Regions from separate parts of the Paenibacillus sp. RC73 genome, predicted to be linked through region 1. Evidence: predicted binding sites of a transcription regulator. Region 1 holds the regulator's gene; each other region holds the start of a gene.
The links. The regulator Rex, encoded in region 1, represses fermentation and respiration genes when NADH is low (regulators of the CRP and FNR family bind a similar motif). The targets are predictions, from matches to a motif close to TTGTGAAATATTTCACAA.
Positions count from the first base shown of each region.

Region 1 (3,291 bases):
GCTGACCCGGTTGTTCAAGGACAGCAAGAACGGACAATTGCCTTCGCTGCGTCAGCAGTTGGCAAAGTCGGGGCATGAGAAATCGACGGATTGGGCTTCTACCATCGACCAGATATATCCACTCGTGCTGGAGGTCAAGGAGACTTGGGATCTGCTGAGCGACAAGCTGTTTGGTATGCTGCCGGAGCGAAGTGATGCGACACCGGGCGAAACAGGGCAGTTTTCTTCCCGTCTCAAGCCGTCGGCCAAGCCTGCCAAGTGGGATCAGGCTGCTGCGCTGGAAAATCAGGTTTATGTAACGTTGAGCGAAATTTTGCGCAAGGGCGACAAGCTGATGCTCGACGTGAAAGAAGAACATGACGATTATGCGGCTGACAGCCTCATTACAGATATTACGGGGCTGCTTAAGGATTTGGCAGGCATTAGGGAAAGCTTGCGCTTTTTCATGCGGATGGATGATGAGACGACCGTATATTGGCTCGAAGCGAGCGGGCAATTCCGCAGCAAGTCGCTACAATTTTATGCGGTGCCCGTCGATGTGAGCCGCCAGCTGAAAGAAATGTTTTTTGACAAAAAAAGGAGCATTATTCTGACGTCTGCTACCTTGTCGGTGGATAAGTCGTTTCAGTACATGACCGATCAGCTCGGCTTGCAGGAGGCCGCAGATCAAGGGCGGCTGATGACTACGCAGCTCCCTTCACCCTTTAACTACAGGGATCAGGTGTTGCTAGTCATTCCAAGGGATTTTCCGAGCGTGAAGGGCAGTGTAGGAGATGAGCATTTTGTAGATATGCTCGTCAGCTCGCTAGGTTCGACTGCCCAAGCGACGCGGGGGAGAATGCTCGTTCTCTTTACCTCCTATCGCATGCTCCGGCAGGTGTATGAGCCGCTTAAGGAGGCGTTAGCATCCAGCGACATCACCGTGCTGGGGCAGGGCGTGGACAGTGGGAGCCGCAGCAAGCTGACCCGACGTTTTCAGGAAGCCAAAGCTTCTGTGTTGCTGGGAACCAGCAGCTTTTGGGAAGGCGTCGATATTCCGGGCAAGGCGCTGACGTGTCTGGCTATCGTCCGCTTGCCGTTCCAACCGCCCAATCACCCGCTGCTGGAGGCTAAAAGTGAGCTGCTCCAGCAGCAGAAGAAAAATCCTTTTATGAAGCTGTCTGTTCCACAGGCTGTCATTCGCTTCAAACAGGGATTTGGACGTCTAGTACGTACCGCGAGCGACCACGGGGTTGTTATCGTTTACGATACGCGTGTGATTGAATCCTATTACGGGAAGCACTTTTTGTACTCGTTACCGGGACCAAAAATGGAGCATATGCCGACGGAGCAAATGGTGCCCCGTATCGCCGAGTGGCTCCAATCCGCCCCGGAGACAGAGGCATAACGGACGGACATCTTAACATGTCCGTTACAATTAGGGGGAGCATGTATGAAATCAGATAAAATTTCAGAGGCTGTCGTACGGAGGTTACCCGTATATTTACGTTATCTGAATGCACTGCACAAACGGGAGGTGGCTACGGTCTCTTCCCAGGAGTTAGGACAAAGACTGGATTTGAATCCGGCTCAAATTCGTAAGGATCTCGCGTATTTTGGAGATTTTGGCCGTAAGGGTATCGGCTATGATGTTACTTATCTTATCGAGAAAATACGCCATATCCTGAAAATCGACCAGCAAATTAACGTGGTATTGGTCGGAGCAGGTAATCTGGGGCAAGCCCTTTCGAATTATAATGCTTATTTAAAAGACAATATGAAAATTGTAGCAGTATTTGATGCTGTGCCAGATAAGGTCGGAACCAGGATCAATACGCTGGTCGTACAGCCAATGGATGAACTGGAAGCGACCGTGAAGGAACAAAACATTCGGATCGGGATTATTACCGTACCGGATTTTGAAGCGCAGAACGTGGCTGACAGGCTCATAAATAGCGGGATTGGAGCGATTTTGAACTTTGCGCCGACCACTCTCAAGGCACCAGCAAATATTCGAATACATGCCACAGATTTTACAACAGATTTGTTAAGCCTCGCTTATTATTTGGAAGACGGAAAGGAAGATATGCAACATGACGGTGAATAAATGGATGATTAAAAACGGCTCTTTTGCCGTGAACAGATCGGAAGCGGGGGTAATCCACGGCTATATGATCGTGGAGGACAGCCGCATTGCCTATATTGGCGAGACTTTGCCAGCGGGTGAGGAAGAGACGGAAGCGATTGATGGTAACGGGCTGCTGTTTTTACCTGGCCTGATTAATACACATGGTCATGCGGCGATGTCCCTGCTGCGCGGGTATGGGGACGATCTGGCTCTTCAAGTATGGCTTCAGGAAAAAATGTGGCCGATGGAAGCCAAGTTTACGTCTACGGATGTGTACTGGGGTACGTCCTTGTCCGTGCTGGAAATGCTGAAAGGCGGTACAACCACCTTTTTGGACATGTATGATCATATGGACGAGGTGGCTCGTGTAGCTGAAGAGTCCGGCATCCGTGCCAGTCTGATGCGTGGAGCGATTGGATTATGTTCGGAGGAAGAGCAGCGGATCAAGCTGGCTGAGGCTGTGAATTTTGCGCGTAATTGGCATGGAAAAGCAGACGGTCGCATTACGACTATGATGTCTCCACATGCGCCGTATACGTGTCCGCCTGCGTTTATCGAAAAATTCGTGCAGGCTGCGCATGATCTGGACTTACCGTTGCATACGCATATGTCCGAAACCATTGCCGAAGTAGAGCAAAACGTACGCGACTACGGCTTGCGCCCGGTTGCGCATTTGGATAAGCTCGGCTTTTTCTCCCGTCCATCGCTTGTTGCCCATGCTGTTCATTTGAATGACGAAGAAATAGCTTTGCTGGCTGAACGTGGTGTAGCGGTTTCGCATAATCCGGGCAGCAACTTGAAGCTGGCGAGCGGTGTGGCAAGAGTGCCTGATCTGCTCCGTGCAGGCGTTACCGTCTCTCTCGGAACAGACGGTCCCGCCAGTAACAATAACCTGGATATGTTTGAGGAAATGCGTCTGGCTGCACTCATTCACAAGGGAGTATCTGGGGACCCAACCGCAGTTCCTGCGGGTGAGGCGTTGCGTCTGGCAACGGAGTACGGAGCGAAGTCGATTGGCTTGAATGAGGTAGGGGCGCTGGCAGCAGGCAACAAGGCTGACTTTATCGCGCTCGATCTCAATCAGGCTCATTTCTTGCCGCATACGGATCTCATTTCTCATGCCGTATACTCTGCAAGCGCCAAAGACGTGGCCCATGTATGGGTTGACGGTCGTCAGGTTGTGA
Region 1 is NZ_JBIYCV010000002.1:555,828-559,118, forward strand. It holds gene dinG (ATP-dependent DNA helicase DinG) at 1-1,387, shown strand, start outside; gene ABH897_RS06240 (redox-sensing transcriptional repressor Rex) at 1,433-2,086, shown strand; gene ABH897_RS06245 (amidohydrolase) at 2,073-3,291, shown strand, end outside.

Region 2 (3,291 bases), 160 kb from region 1:
AAAATTCGACTCAGTATCTTGCTAAAATGCCTGATATCACACGTGTAGCCATTATCACAGACCCTATGATGGTGAAACTCGGATATGTGGATCGTGTCATTCATTATTTACACCAACGCCAAACGCCAGTAGCTATCGAAGTGTTCTCTGAAGTAGAGCCAGATCCATCGACAGTTACGGTAGAACGTGGTACTGAAATGATGAGACGTTTCCAACCGGATTGCATTATTGCATTGGGCGGCGGTTCGCCGATGGATGCGGCTAAAGGCATGTGGATGTTCTATGAATACCCAGATACTGATTTCAACAACTTGAAACAAAAATTCATGGATATCCGCAAACGGATCTACAAATACCCGCGTCTTGGTCAGAAGGCACAATTTGTAGCCATTCCTACAACCTCGGGTACAGGTTCGGAAGTTACGTCGTTCGCAGTTATTACAGACAAAAATCAGGGCAACACGAAGTATCCGCTGGCTGACTATGAGCTGACTCCTGATGTGGCAATTATTGACCCTGAGTTTGTATACTCGCTGCCTAAAACAGCTGTAGCGGATACAGGTATGGACGTACTGACGCATGCTATCGAGGCCTACGTGTCCGTAATGGCTAGTGACTACACAGACGGTCTGGCGATTAAAGCCATTCAACTGGTATTCCAATACCTGGAGCAATCGGCTCTGACTGGCGACAAGCTGGCTCGTGAAAAAATGCATAATGCTTCCACACTGGCAGGGATGGCGTTTGCCAATGCATTCCTGGGTATTAACCACAGTCTTGCGCACAAATGGGGCGGACAATACCATACAGCGCACGGTCGCACGAATGCCATTTTGTTACCACACGTCATTCGTTATAATGCGAAAAAACCAACGAAGTTTGCTTCGTTCCCTAAATATTCGCACTTTGTTGCGGATGAGCGTTATGCAGAAATTGCACGCATACTGGGACTGCCTGCCCGTACAACGGAAGAAGGGGTTAACAGTCTGATCGAAGCGATCCGCAAGTTGAACAAAACACTCGGTATCGAGGAATCGTTCCAGCAAATCGGCTTCGATGCGAAGGATTTTGAATCGCGTGTAGATTATCTGGCTGACCGCGCTTTTGAGGATCAATGTACAACTGCGAATCCGAAGCTGCCGCTGGTTACCGAATTGGCTGATGTATACCGCAATGCCTTCTACGGACGTTTTGACCAATAATATATAGGTACGAAGAGGCTTGTGACTAAGCATTTTCCCGTTAATACCAACGCAGGCTCTCTATATAGAGGGCCTGTTGGTTTGGGAAGGGGGGTGAACGGCAAGGATAAAAGTACGGGCGTGAAGCTAAAGAAAATAAAGTGATAAATGTCACCTGTATTGTGATTTTTGTCACATACTACACTCTATCATTATTCTACAATAAGGGTGTAAGAAAGGTCCCGACACTGAGCGTAAGGCATCGGTGAAAAGGCCGGGCTCGAGACACTATTTTAATGTGAAAAAAATCACAAGTCCGGAAGACCAAACAATTTGGAGGGATTTACATGTCGGTGATTGAGAGAGAATTACAAGAGCAACAATCTGGCTGGAGAGGTTTCAAAAAAGGTAAATGGACTAAAGAAGTCAACGTCAACGATTTTATTGAAACCAATATCTTACCTTATGTCGGTAACGAGGAATTTCTAGTTGGTCCTACTGCCAACACAACTGCACTGTGGGATATTGTATCCGATCTTACCAAAAAAGAGTTGGCAAACGGTGGCGTGCTTGATGTAGACGTGAATACGCCATCCACCATTATTTCACATAAGCCGGGCTATCTAGACCGGGATAAAGAACAAGTTGTCGGTGTACAAACAGACGCTCCATTCAAACGCTCTTTGCAGCCGTTTGGTGGAATCCGGATGATGATCGACGCTTGCAAAGCCTATGGCTTTGAAGTACCGCAAAGCATTGTTGATATCTTCACTCATATTCGCAAAACGCATAATCAGGGTGTATTCGACGCTTATACCGATGATATGAGAGCAGCTCGTAAAGCGGGTATTATCACTGGTTTGCCAGATGCATATGGTCGTGGTCGCATTATCGGTGACTACCGTCGTGTAGCACTGTACGGCGCAGACTTCCTGATTAAAGACAAAAAGGCTCAACTGAAAAGCCTTGAAGTGGATTCCATGGAAGAAGACGTAATTCGTCTGCGTGAAGAAATTTCCGAGCAAATTCGCGCTTTGAACGAGCTGAAACAAATGGCTGCTGAGCATGGTTTCGACATCTCAAAGCCTGCTAACAACGCAAAAGAAGCTTTCCAATGGGTGTATTTTGGCTATCTTGCAGCGATCAAAGAACAAAATGGTGCTGCAATGTCCTTGGGACGTGTATCTTCCTTCCTTGATATTTATACTCAACGGGATATGGAAGAAGGCGCAATGACAGAAGAGCAAGCACAAGAATTGGTCGATCATTTTGTTATGAAACTGCGTATTGTTAAATTCCTGCGCACACCTGACTATAATGAACTGTTCAGCGGAGACCCAACATGGGTAACTGAATCCATTGGCGGTATGTCCATTACTGGAGAAACTCGGGTTACTAAAAACAGCTTCCGTTTCTTGCACACCCTGTACAATTTGGGACCTGCACCGGAGCCAAACCTGACTGTACTGTGGTCTGAAAAATTGCCTGAAGGCTTCAAAAAATATTGTGCCAAAGTTTCTATTGAAACTAGCTCCATTCAGTATGAAAATGATGATCTGATGCGTCCGATTTATGGCGATGATTATGGTATCGCTTGTTGTGTATCGGCAATGAAAATCGGTAAACAAATGCAATTCTTTGGTGCCCGTGCCAACTTGGCTAAAGCTTTGTTGTATGCCATCAACGGTGGTGTGGATGAAAAATCAGGTGCTCAAGTGGGCCCTGAATATCCTGCAATTACAGGTGAAGTGTTGGATTACGAGGAAGTGCTGAGCCGCTTCAAGCCAATGATGGAATGGTTGGCAAAACTGTACATGAACACTTTGAACGTTATTCACTACATGCATGACAAGTACAGCTACGAACGGATTGAAATGGCGTTGCATGACCGTGATATTGTCCGTACGATGGCTTGTGGTATTGCTGGTCTGTCCGTTGCAGCCGATTCCCTGAGCGCCATTAAACATGCGAAGGTGAAACCGATCCGTAACGAAAAAGGCATCGCCATTGACTTTGAAATTGAAGGGGAATACCCTTGCTACGGTAATAACGATGATCGTGTAGATAACATCGCAGTAGAACTGGTAGAGTCCTTCATGGGCATGATCCG
Region 2 is NZ_JBIYCV010000002.1:394,168-397,458, forward strand. It holds gene adhE (bifunctional acetaldehyde-CoA/alcohol dehydrogenase) at 1-1,202, shown strand, start outside; gene pflB (formate C-acetyltransferase) at 1,529-3,291, shown strand, end outside.
Region 2: the regulator Rex is predicted to act here: its motif matches at 1,478-1,495, upstream of pflB (formate C-acetyltransferase).

Region 3 (3,291 bases), on a different contig from region 1:
ATTGGCGTTTGGTTACTTCAAAAACAGGAGCTAAGCGGTTAGACATCGTTTCATCAGGTCCGAAGATTCTGAAATTACGATTTTCTTCATTTAAAAGAACCACATCTTTAACGTATTTCCCTAAAACCGACATATCCTGTGCAATGACTTTACCAGGAACAGAGTTATCCAGTGTATAGTTACGGAAATCTGGTAAATGCAAGTCTTTAATAAGGTTACCCGCATTCGTAACAGGGTTCATCCCCATTCGTTTATCGCCTGTAGGTAGAATTTCGGCAATCTCAGGTTTTAAACGGCCATTTTCGTCGAACAATTCCTCTGGTCTATAGCTATTCAGCCATTCTAATAAAGCAGGTGCGTGCTGCATATTTTTTTGGTCAACAGGAATTGGAACTTGATGGGCACGGAATGAATTTTCATTAGGTACGTTATCCCATTCTTTTGGACCCGTCCAGCCCTTAGGTGTACGGAAGACAAGCATCGGCCATGCTGGGCGAGTAAGGTCATTGTTTTCACGCGCATTCTTTTGAATAGCTTCAATTTTTTCGATTACGGTATCCAATACTTTTGCCATTTCTGGATGCATTTGATCAGGATGCTCACCTTCAACAAAAAATGGTTCCCAACCCAAGCCTTTGAAATATGAGGTCAATTCTTCTTTCGATTGACGAGACATAATCGTTGGGTTACTAATCTTGAAGCCATTCAAGTGTAAGATTGGCAGCACTGCACCGTCAGTAATGGGGTTGATAAATCTGTTAGAGAACCACGAAGCGGCTAATGGGCCAGTTTCAGCTTCGCCATCACCAATAACAACAGCAGAAATCAAATCGGGATGATCTAAAATGGCACCCACCCCATGAGAAAGGGAGTAACCTAATTCTCCACCCTCATGGATAGATCCAGGTGTTTCAGGAGCGGCATGTGAAGCAATACCGCCAGGGAACGAGAATTGTTTGAATAATTTCTTCATACCCGGGATATCTTGTGTAATTTGCGGATAGATTTCAGTGTAGCTTCCATCGAGATATGAATTTGAAACCATAACCTGGCCGCCGTGACCAGGGCCTTCAATGTAAAGCATGCTCAAATCATATTTATTAATAACACGATTTAGATGTGCATAAATAAAGTTTTGGCCAGGAATGGTGCCCCAGTGTCCAATAGGCTTAATCTTTACGTCCGAATCTTTTAATGGTTCTTTTAACAAAGGATTATCTTTTAAATAAAGTTGGCCTACCGAAATGTAGTTCGTTGCACGCCAATATGCATCAAGTTTTTCCAAATATGCTTTAGATGAGTAATCTACTATTACAGGTGATAATGACATGATGTCCACTCCCTAAACAATTTTGTTTGTAATTTATTCCGGAAATTTCATCCACATGTACATCATAACGCTGCGTCGATTAAATTCAACCTTTTCAACAAATGATACGGTCCAATTTTGTGAAATTTTGAACATAGTATGAAATATAATTAAAAAGACAGTAAAAAAGCTCTTACATTAAAATAAATGGAAATTTTAACCGCGTTTTTTTATTACAATCTATCCATAGTATGATCAGATTTTTTTTCAAAAGCATAAAAAAAAGACTGGAAATTTTTCCAGTCTCATCGTTAATGAACCGATACGAAGGTGTTGAATTTCAAATATTTGTAATGGAATCGCATATGAGAAAATTCAAATGGCGTGCCATTATCTAAAAAGAAAACACCTTCCATGATGCCTACGGGCTCATTTTCCTTCAAATGCAGTAGTTCTTGATCGTCTGCTTGGGACGGCTCTGCAAAAATGGATAAAAAAGATTTAGTGACGGCCAGGTTCCGCGAGTCTTCCAAATAATTAAAAATCGACCCCTCGATAATCGTCTGATTTAAATTTTGGACAATTTTAATAGGGATATAGCCCGTTTCAATCATAAAAGGATCATCATCAAACAAACGTAAGCGAACAATTTTGTAAACAAAATCATGAGTCTCCAAGAATAAATCGCGTTGTAATTCTTCTGTTGGTGGAATGACCTCAAAACTCAATACTTTGATTTTAGGCTTTTTACCATGCATTTGAAAATTATCAGTGACCCCTAGATTAGAGCCTTCGTAGTTAAAGATAGATTCATTCCTTATGTATAATGGATTAATAAATGTCCCAGAACCGCGCTTCTTGAAAATAATTCCTACATTCTCCATTTTAGTCAGAGCACGTTTAATGGAACTACGACTCACCTGGTACGTCTCGCTAAGACTACGTTCATCTGGTAATCTCATATCTGCAAACTTACCAGCAAAGATTTTCATCTTAAGATCGTCAATAATTTGCTTATAGACAAATTGTGTCATATCGTACTCCTCTTCCAGGTCTTCTATAACTTCATATAGTTTACCATAACTTGTTCTTTCCATCTCATGTTTGTTTACGTATGTAGAGTGAGCCTTCATCTGATAGCTTGCTTTTACTATACATCTCTATGCATAATACCATGATTGCACATACATCATACCACTGCAATGCATCATGTTCATGCAGAGTATGATCCTTTCTCTCTTTAAGGGCAGATAGTCATCCCCTTTCAACCCCAAAGAGCGACGACACCGACGAAAGCGTCACCCTGCGCCAAAGTCGGTACCGTCACTTTTCTACCTGAAACATTTAGAAGGGCACTTGATTAGAATATCCTCTTTGTTTCTCTAGTCTTGATTCAGTCCAAGCGAATTCCTTCGAACGCATTCATTACTAATTGCTGCACATAGGAATCGTCTAATGGATCACCAGTTACCAACAATCGATAAAAAATCGGTCCATAAATGAGATCTGTGCTTAATTCAATATCGAGATTTTTCTTCAATTCCCCACGCTCAATCCCCCGCTCCATAAGAAGCCTGGCCTCGAGCCGCCGAGGATGGAAATACCGCGTCCGGTATGCCTCCGATAATCCTGAATCAAGCTGCCCTTCACCTATTAACTCCGTAATGATTTTACCCTCCCGACTTGTCAAGAACCGAACTAAATTCGTAGCATGAATGAGAATATCATCTAATACAGAACCCGTGTCGGGTACGGGCAATCTTGCTATGGAAGCTGACAGAAAACCATCCATCACCACGGCAGCCTTGTTAGGCCACCATTTATAAATGGTCGCTTTGCTAACTTTGGCTCGTTCAGCAATTTTTTCCACCGTAACCGCTCCAAAGCCATGCTCCAACAGTAGATCATAGGAAGCGGTAAGGATAGAATTCTGCGTCTCGACATTACGCGGACGTCCTCGTTTACTCTGCACTGGAACCCCC
Region 3 is NZ_JBIYCV010000009.1:60,752-64,042, reverse strand. It holds gene ABH897_RS20525 (phosphoketolase family protein) at 1-1,330, opposite strand, end outside; gene ABH897_RS20520 (GntR family transcriptional regulator) at 1,621-2,343, opposite strand; gene ABH897_RS20515 (TetR/AcrR family transcriptional regulator) at 2,703-3,281, opposite strand.
Region 3: the regulator Rex is predicted to act here: its motif matches at 1,448-1,465, upstream of ABH897_RS20525 (phosphoketolase family protein).